One region of the Neorhizobium sp. T7_12 genome, then DNA from elsewhere that is predicted to be linked to it. Evidence: predicted binding sites of a transcription regulator. Region 1 holds the regulator's gene; each other region holds the start of a gene.
What was found. Region 1 encodes PhoB, which activates phosphate uptake and scavenging genes when phosphate is short. Its sites were predicted from a motif close to TGTCATNNANCTGTCAT; they were not measured.
Positions count from the first base shown of each region.

Region 2: the regulator PhoB is predicted to act here: its motif matches at 2,229-2,245, upstream of C5J26_RS02645 (DUF1045 domain-containing protein).
Region 3: the regulator PhoB is predicted to act here: its motif matches at 1,913-1,929, upstream of C5J26_RS05950 (esterase-like activity of phytase family protein).
Region 4: the regulator PhoB is predicted to act here: its motif matches at 2,499-2,515, upstream of C5J26_RS09730 (DapH/DapD/GlmU-related protein).

Region 1 is NZ_PVBK01000002.1:188,196-192,611, reverse strand. It holds gene C5J26_RS06890 (endonuclease domain-containing protein) at 1-12, opposite strand, end outside; gene C5J26_RS06885 (winged helix-turn-helix domain-containing protein) at 266-952, opposite strand; gene phoB (phosphate regulon transcriptional regulator PhoB) at 967-1,650, opposite strand; gene phoU (phosphate signaling complex protein PhoU) at 1,672-2,385, opposite strand; gene pstB (phosphate ABC transporter ATP-binding protein PstB) at 2,431-3,246, opposite strand; gene pstA (phosphate ABC transporter permease PstA) at 3,260-4,416, opposite strand, start outside.
Region 2 is NZ_PVBK01000001.1:533,298-537,713, reverse strand. It holds gene C5J26_RS02655 (AzlC family ABC transporter permease) at 1-311, opposite strand, end outside; gene C5J26_RS02650 (AraC family transcriptional regulator) at 510-1,367, opposite strand; gene C5J26_RS02645 (DUF1045 domain-containing protein) at 1,435-2,142, opposite strand; gene C5J26_RS02640 (FAD-binding oxidoreductase) at 2,267-3,457, opposite strand; gene mnmD (tRNA (5-methylaminomethyl-2-thiouridine)(34)-methyltransferase MnmD) at 3,456-4,196, shown strand; gene C5J26_RS02630 (hypothetical protein) at 4,264-4,416, opposite strand, start outside.
Region 3 is NZ_PVBK01000002.1:12,804-17,219, forward strand. It holds gene lon (endopeptidase La) at 1-1,322, shown strand, start outside; gene hupB (DNA-binding protein HupB) at 1,523-1,798, shown strand; gene C5J26_RS05950 (esterase-like activity of phytase family protein) at 1,978-4,167, shown strand; gene C5J26_RS05955 (aldo/keto reductase) at 4,289-4,416, opposite strand, start outside.
Region 4 is NZ_PVBK01000003.1:154,682-159,097, reverse strand. It holds gene C5J26_RS09750 (DUF3800 domain-containing protein) at 1-296, opposite strand, end outside; gene C5J26_RS09745 (GNAT family N-acetyltransferase) at 600-1,124, opposite strand; gene C5J26_RS09740 (DUF1778 domain-containing protein) at 1,128-1,427, opposite strand; gene C5J26_RS09735 (FadR/GntR family transcriptional regulator) at 1,717-2,454, opposite strand; gene C5J26_RS09730 (DapH/DapD/GlmU-related protein) at 2,735-4,390, shown strand; gene C5J26_RS09725 (hypothetical protein) at 4,414-4,416, opposite strand, start outside.

The DNA of each region.
Region 1 (4,416 bases):
GTCGCGGCGCATCACAATCCCCGATGGTGTCCATGCATTTACGCACGGAGACGAAGGGTACGGCAAGAGCGCGGCAGGCGCCCTATCTCCCCCCTGGCGGGGGAGAATGGAATTTCAACATCTTAGCTTCAGCTAAGTGTTAGAAATTCCAAGAGAGGGGATCCAACGCCGGTGCCAACAGCAAACCCGCCAGCTTCCATGGCTATGATCCGTCGGCGGCATGAGACGGTCAGGGTAAAGGTGAGCCTCGAGGCCAATGGGGGCGTCAGAAATCGCCCAATGCGTATCCGGCGCCGCGCACGGTCCGGATCACGTTGTCGGACTTGCCAAGGCTGATGACTTTGCGAAGCCGGCCTATATGGACGTCGATCGCGCGCTCATCGACGGTCGTGTCGTCGCCCCACAGGGATGCCTTGAGCTCCGAGCGGGAATAGACCTTGCCTGGGGTGCGCATCAGGAATTCAAGAAGCTTGAACTCCTTCGGCCCGAGCTTGACCTCACGTTTCTGCCGGTGAACCCGATGGGCCTCCCGGTCGAGCGTGAGATCGCCGACCTTGAGCATGTGGTCCAAGAGGGCGGGATTGACGCGCCTCAGCAGGTTTTTCACACGGACGACGAGCTCGACCGGGGAAAATGGCTTCATGAGGCAATCGTCGGCACCCGCCGCAAGGGCGATGAGGTGAAGGCCCTCGCCACCCGACGGCACGAGGAGGATGATCGGAAGGCGCGATAACACAGGGTCGAGACGCACCTCGCGGCAGACCTCGAGACCTCGCACGCCCGGAAGATCCGAACTCATGACCAGGATATCCGGCGGAACGGCTTTCAGGCGATCTGAGATCTCGGCTCCACTTGCCAGCATCGATACGACGAAGCTGTCGGCCACGAGGGCTTTCTGCAATATCAGACGGAACGACTCGTCGTCGTCGACCAACAGGACCCGCGCGCTCATCTCGTGGCCACCAACTATGTTTCCATGGAGTATCCGGCACCGCGGACGGTGCGGATGACATCCTGCATGTTGGAGAAGTTGAGTGCCTTGCGAAGTCTTCCCACATGGACGTCGACCGTACGCTCGTCGACATAGATGTCGTGGCCCCAGACGCCGTCCAGAAGCTGCGAGCGGGAGAAGACCCGCCCTGGCGCTGCCATCAGGAATTCGAGCAGGCGGAATTCGGTCGGGCCAAGGCGCACTTCGCGGCTCTTGCGGTGAACGCGATGGGTTTCCCGATCGAGTTCGATATCGCCGCAGCGGAGAACGCTGGAGAGCACCTCGGGCCGGGCCCGGCGCAGCATGGCCTTGACGCGGGCCATCAGTTCCGGCGTCGAGAAGGGTTTTACCACATAGTCGTCGGCGCCGGTGGCGAGGCCGCGAACACGTTCGCTCTCCTCGCCGCGGGCCGTCAGCATGATGATCGGCAGGCGCTCGGTTTCCGGGCGCATGCGCAGCCGGCGGCAGAGTTCGATGCCGGAAACGCCTGGCAGCATCCAGTCCAGGATCAGAAGGTCGGGTACCCGCTCCTGAAGCCGAATTTCGGCTTCGTCGCCCCGCAAAACGGTATCGACCTCATAACCCTCGGCTTCCAGATTGTAACGAAGAAGCACGCTCAGCGCTTCTTCGTCTTCTACGACAGCGATTTTCGGCAGCATTCTTGGCCTGCTCCGTCAGTTCTATTCAGTGATCGCGCCGAGCGTGTTCGACGAGTCGTCCTTCGGACGATCGCCTTCCGGCTGGGCGCCCGTCGTCATGTAGTAGATGGTCTCGGCGATATTGGTGGCGTGGTCGCCGATACGCTCGATGTTCTTGGCGCAGAACAGAAGATGCGTGCAGGTGGTGATGTTGCGCGGATCCTCCATCATGTAGGTGAGGAGTTCGCGGAACAGCGAGGTGTACATCGCGTCGATTTCCTCGTCGCGGCTGCGGATCGCCTCGGCCTTTTCCGCCGAACGCGTCGCGTAGACGTCGAGGACGTCCTTGAGCTGCACGAGGGCGAGATCGGAGAGATGTTCGAGGCCGCGGGCGAGCTTGCGCGGAACGCCGGTGCCCTGAACCGCGATGACGCGCTTGGCGGTGTTCTTGCCAAGGTCGCCGACGCGCTCGAGATCGGAGGCGATGCGCAGCGAACCGACGATCTCGCGAAGGTCGGCTGCAACCGGCTGGCGGCGGGCGATCGTGATGATCGCCTTGTCGCCGATCTCGCGCTCGGCGTGATCGAGGATCACGTCGTCGGAGATGACCTTCTGCGCGAGTGCGGCGTCGGAATTGACCAGCGCCCGCACGGCGTCCGAGCACATCTGCTCGGCGAGGCCGCCCATTTCGGAAATGCGGCGGCTCAGGTATTTCAGTTCGTCGTCATAAGCCGACAGGATATGGGTCGATGCCATCTTCTAGTCCTCAAAATTGATTTTCAGGCGGCACAATCGGCTGGATCAGCCGAAGCGGCCCATGATGTAATCCTGGGTGCGCTGATCGTCGGGATTGGTGAACATCTTGTCGGTGTCGTTCTCCTCGACGAGCTGGCCGAGATGGAACATGGCGGTACGCTGCGACACGCGGGCAGCCTGCTGCATCGAGTGCGTCACGATCACGATCGTGTAGTTGGCACGCAGTTCATGGATGAGTTCTTCGACCTTGGCGGTCGCGATCGGGTCGAGAGCCGAACAGGGTTCGTCCATGAGGATGACTTCCGGCGACACGGCGATCGCACGGGCGATGCACAGACGCTGCTGCTGGCCGCCGGAGAGGCCCGTGCCGGATTCGTGCAGGCGATCCTTGACTTCGCCCCAGAGGCCGGCGCGCTGCAGGCTCGCCTCGACGATCTGGTCCATGTCGGCCTTGTTCTTGGAAAGGCCGTGGATGCGCGGACCGTAGGAAATGTTCTCGTAGATGGTCTTCGGGAACGGGTTCGGCTTCTGGAACACCATGCCGACGCGGGCGCGAAGTTCCACGACGTCGATGTTATTGTCGTAGATATCGTCCGTGTCGAGGGTGATCTTGCCGGTGACGCGGCAATTCTCGATCGTGTCGTTCATGCGGTTGAGGCAGCGCAGGAAGGTGGACTTGCCGCAGCCGGAAGGACCGATGAGAGCCGTCACAGTGTTTTCGCGAACGTTGAGGTTCACGTCGAAAAGCGCACGCTTTTCGCCGTAGTAAACCGAAACGTCCTTGCCGATCATCTTGTGGGAAGCATCGCTCATCTTTTGGTCCAGCGCCTTTTCTACTGCCGATTCTGACATCATATTCATTGTCATACTCCTTCTACCAGCGCCGCTCGAAGCGACGCCGCAAGAGAATTGCGCCAACATTCATTAGGATGAGGAACAGGAGCAGGATGATGATTGCTCCCGAGGTACGCTCGACGAACGCGCGCTCCGCTTCGTTCGCCCACATGTAGATCTGGACCGGCAGCGCCGTCGACGGGTCGAGCGGCGTGGTCGGATAGTTGGCGACGAAGGCCACCATGCCGATCAGCAGCAGCGGCGCGGTTTCGCCAAGTGCGTGGGCCAGGCCGATGATGGTGCCCGTCAGGATGCCCGGCATGGCAAGCGGCAGGACATGGTGGAAGATCGTCTGCATCTTCGATGCGCCGAGCCCGAGGGCGGCCGCCCGGATCGATGGCGGCACGGCCTTCAGTGCCGCGCGGGTCGCGATGATGATCGTCGGCAGCGTCATGAGGGTGAGCACCAGACCGCCGACGAAGGAGGCGGAACGCGGCAGGCCCATGAAGTTAACGAAGACCGCCAGACCGAGAAGACCGTAGACGATCGAGGGAACGGCCGCGAGATTGTTGATATTCACCTCGATCAGGTCGGTGAACTTGTTCTTTGGGGCGAACTCCTCGAGATAGATCGAGGCGGCGACGCCGATCGGCAGCGCCAGGACAAGCACGATCAGCATCATGTAGAACGAGCCGATGAGCGCGACGCCGACGCCGGCCGCTTCCGGACGGCTCGATGCGCCGTTGACGAAAATGCCGCTGTTGAAATGCTTGGCAAGCGCTCCGCTGTCGGAGAGCTGCGTCATCCAGCCGAGCTGCTGGTCGTTGATCTTGCGGTTCTCCTGGCCGACGTTGAGGTCGATCTGGCCCTTGTAGGCCGAGTCGATATCGCCGGAAGCGAGCAGTCTTACCGTCTGCGTCGTTCCGATGATCGCCGGATTGGCGACCACCAGGTCACGCAGCTGAACGCGGACGCCATCCGACAGCATCTGGCTGACTGCGCGGGCTGCGACGCGGTCGTCGACGCTGACGTTGAGCAGCTTGGCGAGCGCGTTGCGGGCGACGACCGGATAGTTCGCCGTCATCAGCTTCTGCGGGTTGGTGGCACGTTCGTTCTGCGGGTCGATGATCTGCTGCGAAAACTCGACCGGCATGGTGATCATGGTCTGCTGGAAGGCGGTGTATCCCTTGGAAACCA
Region 2 (4,416 bases), on a different contig from region 1:
CGCGCCGGCTGGCTGAAAGCCTCCATCCTTGTGCCGAGCGAGGCGCTCATCAGCACGTGGCGAATGTTGACCAGAAGGGCTGCAAAACCGATACCCGTCCAGGAGGCCGGATGGGTCCAGATATCCATCGCCACGAATTGCGAGCCGCCGGCAAAGACGAGCGCGCTCATCAGGCCGGCTTCCGCCGGCGACAGTCCTTTTGTCGCCGCCACCGCCCCGAAAACAAGGCCGATCGGGATGACCGCGGCGATCAGCGGCGAGATCGCCCGCATGCCGCCGAGGAAGTCTTGCAGTTTCGTATCGTTGTTCATCCAATAACCTTGATCTGATGTCAGAGCACGTCGCTCCCTCACCCGGCCTCCGCTTCGCTCGGCCACCCTCTCCCCGAGGGGAGAGGAGGGAATAGCAAGGGCCCGGCGGGTCTCTTCTCCCCTCGGGGAGAAGGTGCCGGCAGGCGGATGAGGGGGAGGCTTAGAGCGCGCAGCATCTACCGTCTTGAACGAAAGTGATCAGCGAGCCCGGTATTGCCCAGGCGTCAGTCCGGTGCGAGCCTTGAAGTGGCGGGTGAAATGGGCCTGGTCGGCAAAACCGCATTCGAGCGCGATCTCGGCCGGCTGGCCGCCTTCCCTCAACCGCTTGCGGGCCGCGCGGATGCGGATATCGGTCAGGAAGGAATGCGGGGTAATGTGGAACTCCTTGCGGAACGCGCGGATGAGGTGGGCGCGGCTAAGACCTGCGACGGTCGCGAGTTCCTCCAGCCCGACATCGGAAGCAAAATGCTCGGTGAGGTAGTCGCGGGCCTGGCGCACGGCGGTGCGCTCGGTCGAATCGGCCGGCACGATGATCGAGCTGCCGTGGCGACGGAACATTGCGTCGAGCACCAGGAACATCGCCTGGCTGGCTTCGAGCGCGCCGGAGCCCTCCTCCAGCGTCCGGTGCGCCTCGTGGAAAGCGTTGGCAAGCGCCTGGTCGTGGAGAAGCTGGATGCCGAAGGCGGGCGTGCCCCGGAAGGGTTTGCCGGTGACGTCTTCGAGGATCTCGCGGAGCAGTGCGACATCCGGATAGATCATCCGGTAGCGATAACCGCCACCCCGCGGCGCCCCGTCGTGTGTCTCGCCCGGATTGATCAGGTAGAGCCCGCCCGGCCCGGCGCTTTCGCGGCTGCCCTTGATGGTGCAGACCTGCATGCCTTGCTCGATCGCACCGATGCTGAACGTATCATGCGCATGCGGCGCAAATTCGTGGGTGAGGAATGTCGCGCGCAGGCATTCCATGCCGCCGAAGCGATCGTCGCGCCAGAAACGGGTCACCTCTGCCGGCATCAGCGGCATGTGGTCGGTGGCCTGTTCCTGCGAGATATTCTCCATGGGGAGAATATAGCAGATGACAGCGCGGTTGCTCTTGAACAAAAGTGCGCCGCCGGCACCCAAAATCTCAGGCGGTCTTGCGTGCCGCCACTCGTCCCATCGGGTGCAGTGAGTGCACCTGGAAGGGCGCGCCGGGCTCCTCCTCGATGAACAGCGCCAGGTTGGCGATCTCGACCGGCTTTTTCAGATAGGGCTCGAAATAATCGCGCAGCGCAATTTCGAAACGCGGCATCTCGATCGGCGACAGCGGACCGGTCAGGGTCATGTGGAAACGAAACTCGTCCATCACGTAAGGGTGGCCCCAGCGATACAGGTTGGCGAATTGCGGCGCCGAGAGATCGCCTGAATCGCTGCGCTCCAGCTCGGCTTCCGACAGCGGCGTACGGAAATTGTCGAACTCCTGGACCACGGAAGCGGCCAGGAACCGGGCCGTATCGCACGGGACAATCGGCGCGAGGCCGAAGAAATTGCCGAGCCGGACGACTTCGAGCTTCGGCAGTTCGAACGGGCTGTGGGTGCCGGCAAAGCGCATCAGGTGGCGCAGCAGCATCGGTTCGGTGACGTCGGGCGCCAGCCGGAACGGCGCCTTCAGCGTCGCGTGGAAACCGTAGCGCCGCGGCAGCGCGGTATTGAAGGCAATGTCGTGGATGCCGATACCGCGGATTGCCGGCGGCTCCATCGCCTCGCCCGAAAAGGCATTGCGACCGAGCCACTGGGCCGCGGCAAGCGTCAGCGGATCATGCGCCGGAGGCGTGAAATGAATGGCATAGCGCATGCGTCACCTTCTGAACGTCCTTTTTCAGCAACCCCGTGTTTTACGCATTGCTCAACAATCCCTGCCGTGGGGGTTAAGTGATTTGCGTGACAGAATAACGACGCGAGGAACCGAAAGTTCGCGTTTAACGCGAGGCGACGGCAAGGTGATTGGCGAGCGTGAACGACGCTGGAAGCCGCATTTCCCGGCCGTTCAGGGCGTTGAGGGCAGCATCGGCCAACCTGTGCGCGATACCGAAGCTCACCTTGAAACCGCCTGTGAGCGCGATCACTCGGGCGTGATCGGGATGCGCGCCGACCATGGGATCGCGGTCGATCGCCTTCGGCCGCAATCCCGCCCAGCGTTCGACGACCGGGGCCTGGGCCAAGGCCGGCACCAGCGCCCGGGCGCGCGCGATCAGCTCATCCAGCTGGGAATCGGTCGAGAACGGGTCGTCGAACACATCCTCGCTGGTGCTGCCGACAGCGACGTGACCGCCCTCATGGGCGACCACGTAAAGGCCGTTCAGGAAGATCACCGGCAGGGCGGGATCGATGTCTGCCTTGAGGAGCGCTGCCTGCCCCTTGACCGCCTGGCCGATCGGGCGCTTCAGCGGCGCTGAAATGCCATGGAGCAGCGAAAAAGATCCGTGGCCTGTCGAGACGATACAGTGGCCAAAGGCGACGGTTTCGCCGTTACGGAATATAATCCTATATCCTGCGGCGTCGATCGCCTCCGCCTCCACGCCTTCGACGATCCGAACGTTGCTGGCCGTCCGCAGATAAGCGACGAGCGCCGAGACGAGGCCACGCGGCGAAACCCGGGCGGCAAACGTGTCATGCACCAGTCCGGCAGCTGCGAATGAGGCATCCGGCCACCCTTTTTGCGGGGGACGGTCGAGCACATGCCAATGGAAACGGCGGTCGCCGCGCCGCCAGCAGGCTTCCGCATCGGCCGAGTGCCCGAGCGCGATCTTCCGTAAGTGCGGCTTCGGCAGCGGGATCAGTCGGCCGGAGCGGCGGTAGCCGCAGGTGACGCCGGTCTCGGCTTCGAGCTCTATGATCTCGTCTTCCAGCGACAGAAGCGCATCGAACTGGAACTGTTTCTTGTCGTTCCACTTGTCCGGCATGTGCGGCATCAGGGCGCCGAGCAGCCCGCCGCTCGCCCCCTGCCCCAGCGGGCCAGCATCGACAAGCAGGGTACTGATACCGAGCCGCTCCGCCTTGACCGCCGCCCAGAGGCCCATGATGCCGCCGCCCAGGATGACGAGATCGGCGGATGGCGGAAGGACATGAGATTGACCGCCGGAGCCGGCAGGATTATCCGCATGTCCCATGAGCGACCGTGATCCTGAAATTCGTGTGACCGAAAGCCAGACCCTGGACTGGCATGACGGCGATATGCCCTATTCGCAAAAGTTTGGCGATCACTTTTATTGCCGCACCGACGGTCGGCTGGAATGCGGCCACACGTTTCTGGCCGGCAATGGCCTGCCTGAGCGCTGGGGCCTGCCGGAGCGCTGGGAAAGGCACCGGACTTTCCGGATCGGCGAACTGGGTTTCGGCACCGGGCTGAACTTCTGCGAAACATGGCGGCAGTGGAAGCTTTTTCGATCCGCAGGCGCGAAGCTTCATTTCACCTCGTTCGAGCTTTACCCGATGCAGCGCGACGAGATCGACCGGGCGCTTGCCCGCTGGCCGGAGATCGATGCGGAACGGCAGGCGCTGATCGAGGTCTGGCCGGACAAACCCGCCGGCCATGTCGTGATCGACGCTGACGCTGAGACCCGGTTGACGGTCGTCTGCGGCCCCGCGCTCGAAGGCGTCTCTGTAGCGGATGCGGATTTCGACGCCTGGTTCCTCGACGGTTTTGCACCGGCGCGCAATCCGGACATGTGGTCGCCGGAAATCATGCAGGCGATCTACGACAAGACCTTATCCGGCGGCACGTTCGGCACCTATGCGGCCGCCGGCTTCGTGAGGCGGAACCTGCAGGCCGCCGGTTTCACGGTCGAGCGGCGGCCCGGCTTTGCTGGCAAGCGCGAGATGTTGTGCGGCATAAAACCGGCGCCCTGATCGGCTCTGCCCAACGCAAAACAGCCGGCCCTGAGACCGGCTGCCATCCATCACATCGCACGGCCGCCTATTGGCAGACGCGCAGGCTTTCCATGTGCCAGCCGCCGTCATAGGCGTTGCGGACGCGACGATCCTCGAACCAGCAGCGCGGCCGAGGCGGCGGTGGCGGATCGATGTAGCGCGGCCCGCCGCCATTGGCGAGCGCGCCGCCGATCAGGCC
Region 3 (4,416 bases), 180 kb from region 1:
CGCTCGCCCAGTCGATCGCCAAGGCGACCGGCCGCGAATACGTGCGCATGGCTCTCGGTGGCGTCCGTGACGAAGCCGAAATCCGCGGTCACCGCCGCACCTATATCGGCTCGATGCCCGGCAAGGTCATCCAGTCGATGAAGAAGGCCAAGAAGTCCAACCCGCTCTTCCTGCTCGACGAAATCGACAAGATGGGCATGGATTTCCGCGGCGACCCGTCTTCGGCCCTGCTCGAAGTGCTGGATCCGGCGCAGAACTCGACCTTCATGGACCACTACCTGGAAGTCGAATACGACCTGTCCGACGTGATGTTCATCACCACGGCGAACACGCTGAACATCCCGGCTCCGCTGATGGACCGTATGGAAATCATCCGTATCGCCGGTTACACCGAGGATGAGAAGCGCGAGATCGCCAAGCGTCACCTTCTGCCGAAGGCGATCAAGGAACATGCCCTGCAGCCGAACGAATTCTCGGTCACCGACGATGCCCTGATGGCGATCAGCCAGCAGTACACGCGGGAAGCCGGCGTTCGTAGCTACGAGCGTGAGCTGATGAAGCTCGCCCGCAAGGCGGTCACCGAGATCATCAAGGGCAAGACCAAGTCGGTTGCGATCACCGCGGCCAACATCTCCGACTACCTCGGCGTTCCGCGCTTCCGCCATGGCGAAGCCGAGGGCGAGGATCAGGTCGGCGTGGTCACGGGTCTCGCATGGACCGAAGTCGGTGGCGAGCTGCTGACGATCGAAGGCGTGATGATGCCGGGCAAGGGCCGCATGACGGTCACCGGCAACCTCAAGGAAGTCATGAAGGAATCCATCTCGGCGGCGGCATCCTATGTCCGCAGCAGGGCCGTGGATTTCGGCATCGAACCGCCGCGCTTCGACAAGTCGGACATCCACGTCCACGTTCCGGAAGGTGCCACCCCGAAGGACGGCCCGTCCGCCGGTGTCGGCATGGCAACCGCGATCGTCTCGATCATGACCGGCATTCCGGTTCGCAAGGACGTGGCGATGACCGGCGAGATCACCCTTCGCGGCCGTGTGCTGCCAATCGGCGGCCTCAAGGAAAAGCTGCTTGCCGCCCTTCGCGGCAACATCAAGACCGTTCTCATCCCGGAAGAAAACGCCAAGGATTTGGCCGAAATTCCGGACAACGTGAAGAACAACATGGAGATCATTCCGGTTTCCCGCATGGGTGAGGTGATCCGTCACGCGCTCGTCCGTCAGCCGGAAGCGATCGAATGGGATGGTACGGTGGAAACGCCGCTGATCACCACGGTCGAAGGCGTGGACGACGCAGGCGTTGCCGTCGCACACTGATCGATAGCCTTTTGGTTATGCCAAATTGGCACCAGCAATGAAAAAAGCCGGCAAAACGCCGGCTTTTTTTGTGAAAAATAACGCGGACCCCTTGTTTTTCAGGCGATTGCGGAGCTTTTGGGTTGCCACGGGCGGGCGCCTGACTATTGTCTGCCCCGATTACATGAGTCGTTCCAAAACCGTTTGAAAGGGGTGGAAACATGAATAAGAATGAGTTGGTATCCGCAGTGGCCGAGAAGGCCGGCCTCTCTAAGGCTGATGCCGCATCCGCTGTAGACGCCGTTTTTGAGACCGTACAGGCTGAACTGAAGAAGGGCGGCGATATCCGTCTTGCCGGTTTCGGCAGCTTCTCCGTTTCCCGTCGCGAAGCGTCCAAGGGTCGTAATCCTTCGACCGGCGCCGAAGTCGACATCCCGGCACGTAACGTGCCGAAGTTCTCGGCCGGCAAGGGCCTGAAGGACGCAGTCAACAGCTAACGCGCTGCCTTTAAGGCATCCTGTTACAGTCTCGCATTTGAAAAGGCCCGGGTTTTCCCGGGCCTTTTTTACGAATTGCTAATCTCCACCGGCCAGGACGCCGGATGCGAAAACTGTCATCTGCCTGTCACGACCGTGGCTCACAAGCCACCTGTGTTTCATGGACAGGAGGGCTTCCCATGACGTTTTCACTTCGTGCCGCGTTGACCGCAGCACTTCTTGCTTCGGTCGCCGTGCCGGCGAGCGCCGAGCAGGTTTTCAACCGCATCGCATCTTTCCCTGTCGCAGCCAATCTTCCCGCTGACAAGGACAAGCTGAGCGTCAGCTCGGCTGAAATCGTCACCGCCAGCGAAGACGGCATGACGCTCATCTATACCGATAGCCCGCTCGGCGCGATCGGCTTCATCGACATCACCGACCCAAAGGCCCCGAAGGCGCTCGGCGCGCTCACCTTCAAGGGCGAGCCGACCTCGGTTGCCTCGGTCGGCAAGAAGGTTCTCGCCGCCGTCAACACCGGCGAAAGCAAGCAGAAGCCGACCGGCATCCTCGCCGTCGTCGACATTGCGACGAAGAAGGTCGACCTGACCTGCGATCTCGGCGGCCAGCCGGATTCGATCGCCGTCTCCAAGGACAAGACCTTTGCCGCGATCGCCATCGAGAACGAGCGCGACGAGGACGTCAACGATGGTGCCCTCCCGCAGATGCCGGCCGGCGACCTGGTGATCGTCTCCCTGAAGGACGGCACCGCCGACTGCGCCTCGATCAAACACGTGACGCTGACCGGCCTTGCCGGTGTCGCGCCGGAAGATCCGGAGCCGGAATTCGTCGCCATCAACGACAATGGCGAAATTGCCCTGACAATGCAGGAGAACAACGAGATCGTCATCATCGACGGCAAGACCGGCCAGGTCACCGGCCACTTCTCCGCCGGCAAGGCCGATCTCGAAGGCATCGACAACAAGACCGACGGCCAGCTGTCCTTTACGGCCAAGGCTTCGGCGTTGCGCGAGCCTGACGCCGTCAAGTGGCTCGACAACAACCGCCTCGTGGTCGCCAACGAAGGTGACTGGAAGGGCGGCTCGCGCGGCTTCACCATCTTCGACCGCACCGGCAAGGTTCTCTACGAATCAGGCGCCTCGCTGGAGCGCGCGGTTGCCCGCCTCGGCCATTTCCCGGAAAAGCGCGCGCGCTCGAAGGGCATCGAGGTCGAAGGCATGGAAGCCGCGACCTTCAACGGCCAGAAGTATCTCTTCCTGCTCGCCGAACGCGCCTCTGTCGTCGCCGTCTACAAGGACACCGGCGCCGAGCCGCAGCTCATGCAGATCCTGCCCTCGGGCATCTCGCCGGAAGGCGCCGTCGCCGTTCCGGGCCGCAACCTTTTTGCGACCGCCAATGAAGTCGATCTCGGCAAGGACGGCGGCGCCCGTTCGCATGTGATGATCTACGCCCTGGAAGAAGGCGTGGCCAGCTATCCGAAGCTCGTCTCCAAGGACATCGACGGCAACGTGCTCGGCTGGGGCGCGCTCTCGGGTCTGGTCGGCGACGCCCAGAAGGACGGCGTCCTCTATGCCGTCAGCGACTCGGTCTACACCATGCAGCCGTCGATCTTCACCATCGACACCACCAGGAAGCCCGCCGAAATCACCGGCGTCCTGCGCATCACCCGCGGCGGCCAGCCGGCTCAGAAACTCGACATCGAAGGCATCGCGCTCGACGGCAAGGGCGGTTTCTGGCTGGCGTCGGAAGGCGACTCCGCCAAGCTGACCGGCCATGGCCTCTACAACGTCGACGCCAAGGGCGAGATCAAGGCCGAGATCGGCCTTCCCGCAGACCTGCTCGCTGGCGAGACCCGCTTCGGTTTCGAAGGCGTGACGACGGTCGGGTCAGGCGACGACATGGTCCTGTGGATGGCGATGCAGCGCGAGTGGAAGGATGACCCGAAGGGCACCGTCAAGCTCGTCTCCTACAAGCCGAAGTCCAAGGAATGGGGCGCCGTGCGCTACCCGCTCGACAAGGCCGGGGCAGGCTGGGTCGGCCTTTCGGAAATCACCGCCCACGGCGATTATGTCTACATCATCGAGCGCGACAACCAGATCGGCGATGCCGCCAAGCTGAAGAAGCTCTATCGGGTGGCGATCGCCGACCTGAAGCCGGCCAAGATCGGCACCGAACTGCCGGTGGTGAAGAAGGAAGAAGCCCACGATTTCATCCCGGACCTGAAGGCTTCGAACGGCTACGTGGTCGATAAGCTCGAAGGCTTCACCTTCGACAAGTCCGGCAAGGCCTTCGCCGTCACCGACAACGACGGCGTCGACGACAGCTCCGGCGAGACCCTGTTCTTCCCGGTCGACCTCAAGGGCACTCACTAAGCCTCTCTATGGTTGAAACGGAAAAGGCCGGGTTTTGCCCGGCCTTTTTGTGTTTATGGGGATCGTAACCGGTAGCCCTCAGTGCTTGAGCTGCCATATTTGAGGAGCAGGCTCGGCGTTCCTACCAGCGCTGATGCACATGCGGGGCAACCAGCCGCGCATAGATTTCCTTGGTCGCCGTCATCACGTCGGCCGAAAGTGCGGCAAGCTCTGCCGCCGCCGCATTACCCATGGCCTGCGCCTCGTTGC
Region 4 (4,416 bases), on a different contig from region 1:
ACCATGAACTCATCCAGCTCGGGGAAAAACGCCCGGGCCTTCTCCGGATTCTTCAACCAACCGAAGTTCTCCCGACCGCCGCGGATCGGATTGGAATGCAGCGGATAGGTGATGTCATGCCTGGCGCAGAAATCGGCGTGACGGGTCTTCAGCTCGTCGGCGTCCTCTTCTTTGATCAGGACCCCGCCCAAGGCAAAACAGTCCATGCGGTCGTCGCGGTTATGCTTTGGCCGGCGATCGGGATCGCGGCTGCCGCTGTCGTCGATAAAGAGGTGATATTCAGGAACTGCTGTCATGGATGGCTATATAGCTAAAACCGCATCGCAATGCTTTGAAGTTTTCCGCAGTTGCGAGTTTGCAAATAAAGTCAGACGCTTGCCGCCTTTTCAAAACGGGGTCAACCTTCGGTGCTGTTTCACACCGTATCGAGCCGGCTGCTCGAACCACCCATATGGCATAAATGACGTGTATGGTTGGACGTCTCGGAGAGCTTTCCGATATTCAGAATGTTTTGAAACGAGAACGTGGTCTTCGTGGTCCATTACCAAATGCGTTCTTTATGGCTTTTGCCGAGTTGCTTGAATTGTGAAGACTTCAGGTTATGCGCCTTGCCCCTGCTGCCGCGCTTCCTCCAGCGATGCGGCGATTGCCGCGATCGAGCGAAACAGGACGAGCGGGTCGTCCTTCGAGGGCATGAAACCTCGGCGCTGCCAGAACTGAGCCGCTTCGTGATCGACGGCATTGACCATCAATGCCCGCCCGCCGATCAGAGCGGCGGCCTGGACGCAGCGCTCAAGAGCATGTTTCACCAAGCCTGTGCCGATGCCGTGCCCGGCCCATTCCGTGTCCGTGGCAAGCTGGCCGAGAAGAAGACAGGGAACCGGATCGGGCGGTTGGCCGGTGCGTATCGAGCGCGGCAGGATCGAAGCAATGACGGCCGTCGGCGCCAAGCCGTAATACCCAACGACGCGTCCAGCCTCGTGGACAACGAGAACCGCCGTGAAACCCTTTTCCTGATTGGAAAGCGCGCGCGTCTTCAGCCAATGATCGAGCGTAGGCTTGCCGCAGGAGAACTCGGACACATTATGTGCAGCGGTGAGAGATTCGGGAGCCGATAAAGTCACGGCTCACCGCTTCGCGACGTAGCCTGACTCCCACGGCGCGGGCCGCTTGGCCAGTTCCACCATCTCGGGAACCGGAGCGGCCGGACGGGACAGGATATCCATGAAATCGGCGAAGCCTTCGGGACCCATGCGGATCAGCCGCTGTTCCATGACGATCTCTTCGGCGGCGCGCACGGCTGCGTCCCGCACAAAATCCGTGCGCGACCGGCCGCGCAGGGCAGCGGCTCGATCGATCATCGCAACGTCCGCTTCGGGCAGACGCATCGAGATCGGATATTCCTTACGTTCGACGGTGGTGGCCATGACTATCTCCTTGGGCGCAACATAATGACGTGTAGCGCCAAATGCAATACACCTGTGAAACAGCGTCGAAACTTGCCCCCTATGATCGGTACCGTAGAGCCTTGATCTGAAATGAAATGCAGATCGGGTGGTGTCACGATCGGCGCCGATGACGGCCCCACCCTCCTTGCGAGTTTGCAAGTCAAGTCAGTCGCTTACCGCCTTTTAAACAGGATCAACCTCCGGTGCTATTTCACCGCGGATTGGGCCCCAAGAGCCGGGCCGGCCATGCGGCCGACCTGCTGCAGCATCAGCTCGAAAACGCTTTAAAATCCCTCAGCACATCCCGGTAGCGGATCTGGCTTCCTCTCAGGTGGTCGCGCATGGCATTGCGCGCCGCCTCCTCGTTGCGATCCGAGATCGCCACGACGATCGCTTCATGTTCCGTGTGGATCATACGGCGGTAGGCGGTCTGTTCGCCGGACCGTTCGCCGGGCGTCGCCCTCGATTGCGGAATGGCCGCGGTACCGTGAAATTCCAAATGCTGCCGGAACAGCGGATTGTTCGTGGCGTCCGCGATGGCGAAATGCAGCGCAAGATCCGCCTCGCGGATCGATTCATTCTGCTCGATGCATTGCAGAATATGCCGATGACAATCGAAGATAGCCTCTTCCTGCGCCGGAGACCGGCGCATCGCCGCCAGACCGGCAGCCTCGATCTCAAGTGGAGCCCGCACCTCGAGCACCTCCAGATCGGACGATACGCGCGCCCGGTCGATTTTCCGGCCGGAAGGGGCCGGCGCATCCTGGCTGAGTACGTAAATTCCCGCGCCCTGCCGCACTTCGACAAGCCCGTCCGATCTGAGCGCCGCGACCGCTTCGCGGACCACCGTACGGCTTACGCCGTGGGTTTCCGTCAGTTCGACTTCGCTGGGCAGCTTGTCGCCGGGTAAGTATTGACCGCTGGCGATTGCCGTCCGAAGACTTTCCCCGACCCGTGACACCAGCGATCCCGGTCCCTTGTTCCGCTCCTTGGTCTGGGTTGTCACGCTCAATCCCCGCTGCAACGACGCGACGCGTCTGCGCCGTATTCATCACACGTGTATGACAAATCCGGACTCATATCAATGCGGGAGTGAATTCCATTTACCTTGAGAGGCATTGATCGGCGCCGGCGGAGGTCAAAAACAAAAGCTGGACGGTTAAATTCGTCTGCTGTATTTCGTCTACTCGGCAAATGTCAAAAATTGGTATGATGACATCGGCCATCGTTTTCCGACCTGTCGGCCTTTTTCGAGCATGGAAGCCGGCGTGCAAACGAGTGACGAGATGCGGACAGATCCAGACGTTTCCGAATCCGAGTTGGATCGGGAAGCCAGGCTGCAATTCCTCACTTGGGAGCGCAGGCCTGCAGATATTCAAAGCGATTCCCAAAAGAGGCTGAAGGAGAAACTCGCGCGGTCCGCCGGGGCGCAAATCGCAGACAGCGCTTATATCGCAAGCGACGCCCGCATTTTCACATCATCTCTGATCCTCGGCGATCGATCCTGGATTGCAGGGCACGCCCTCGTGCGGGGAGATGTGGAGATCGGCGCCAATTGTTCGGTCAACCCCTACGCATGCATCTCCGGAAAGGTCCGGTGCGGAAACGGCGTGCGTATTGCCTCGCTCGTTTCGATCGTCGGTTTCAATCATGGCTTCGACGATCCGGACATACCGATCAACGATCAGCCTCATGAGACGCTCGGCATTACGATCGGCGATGATGTCTGGATCGGCGCCAATGCGGTCATTCTGGACGGCGTGACGATCGGGAGGGGTGCCGTTATCGCCGCCGGGGCCGTTGTCACCAAGGACATTCCAGATCTGGCGATCGCAGCGGGAGTGCCGGCCAAAGTCGTGCGCCGTCGCGGGGAAACGGCAACTGCGGGAAAATCGCGCCGCGCCGAGGTAGAGCAGGCGTTGCTGCTGATCAGCAGGATAGCGGAAGCCGAGTGGCGGGACGTGCGGGAACGGCATCTGACGCCCGACGGTTATCTGTCGCCGGATGCCGATGGCATGGCACGCATGAGCGTCAGGCATGAATGCGACGCGATCGAGATCGCCGCCGGCTTTGGAGAGCAGCCTTCCGGGAATGAGGCGAAGGCCATCGTCGATCGTCTGCAGGCGCTGCAGGACCCCGCGACCGGCTTTTTCCCCGATCCGTTTCGGTCACCCGATCCTGCGAAGAACATCCGCGATGACTCCCTCGCTCTCTATAACGTGCTGGCGGTCGGTTATGCGCTGGAGATACTGGGCGCCCATCCATCCTATCCGATCTCGGGCGTCGAGATGGACGCCGTTGGGTTTTGTGATTGGCTGGAGACGTTGCCCTGGAGCACCCGGGCATGGTGGTGCGGCGACCGGGTGGACGCTATCGCCACAGCACTCTATTTCAACGCCCGGTATTTCAGGAGCGGCAGGGGTAAGGAAATCCTCTTTGGCTGGCTTTCGACCCATATCGATCGTTCGACCGGACTGTGGGGCAAGCCGACCGCGGAACAAGGGCTGCTGCAACCGGTCAACGGCTTTTATCGCCTCACACGCGGAGCCCATGCCCAGTTCGGCATCCCGGTCCCTTTCCCTGAAGCCGCCATCAATTCCGTTATGACGCATTATCGAAACAACCGCGGCTTTTCCGGCCCAACCTACACGGCCTGCAATCTGCTCGATACGATCCATCCGCTTTGGTTGTGCCTCAAGCAGACGGATTTCATGCGTGGTCAGGCGGAAGCAGTGGCTGCGGACATCATTCTGCGTTCACCGGACCGGTGGCAGGCAAAAGGGGGCTTTGCCTTCGCCGACGGTCAGACAGGAAGCCTGCAGGGCACGGAAATGTGGCTTTCGACCCTGCACCTTGCCGCGGACCTGTTGGGCCTGGCGGAAAATTTCGCCTTCGTTCCCAAAGGCGTGCATCGGACGCGACCGGCGGGAATGGGACTGTAGCGCTTGCGGGCGTTGATTGTCGCCTA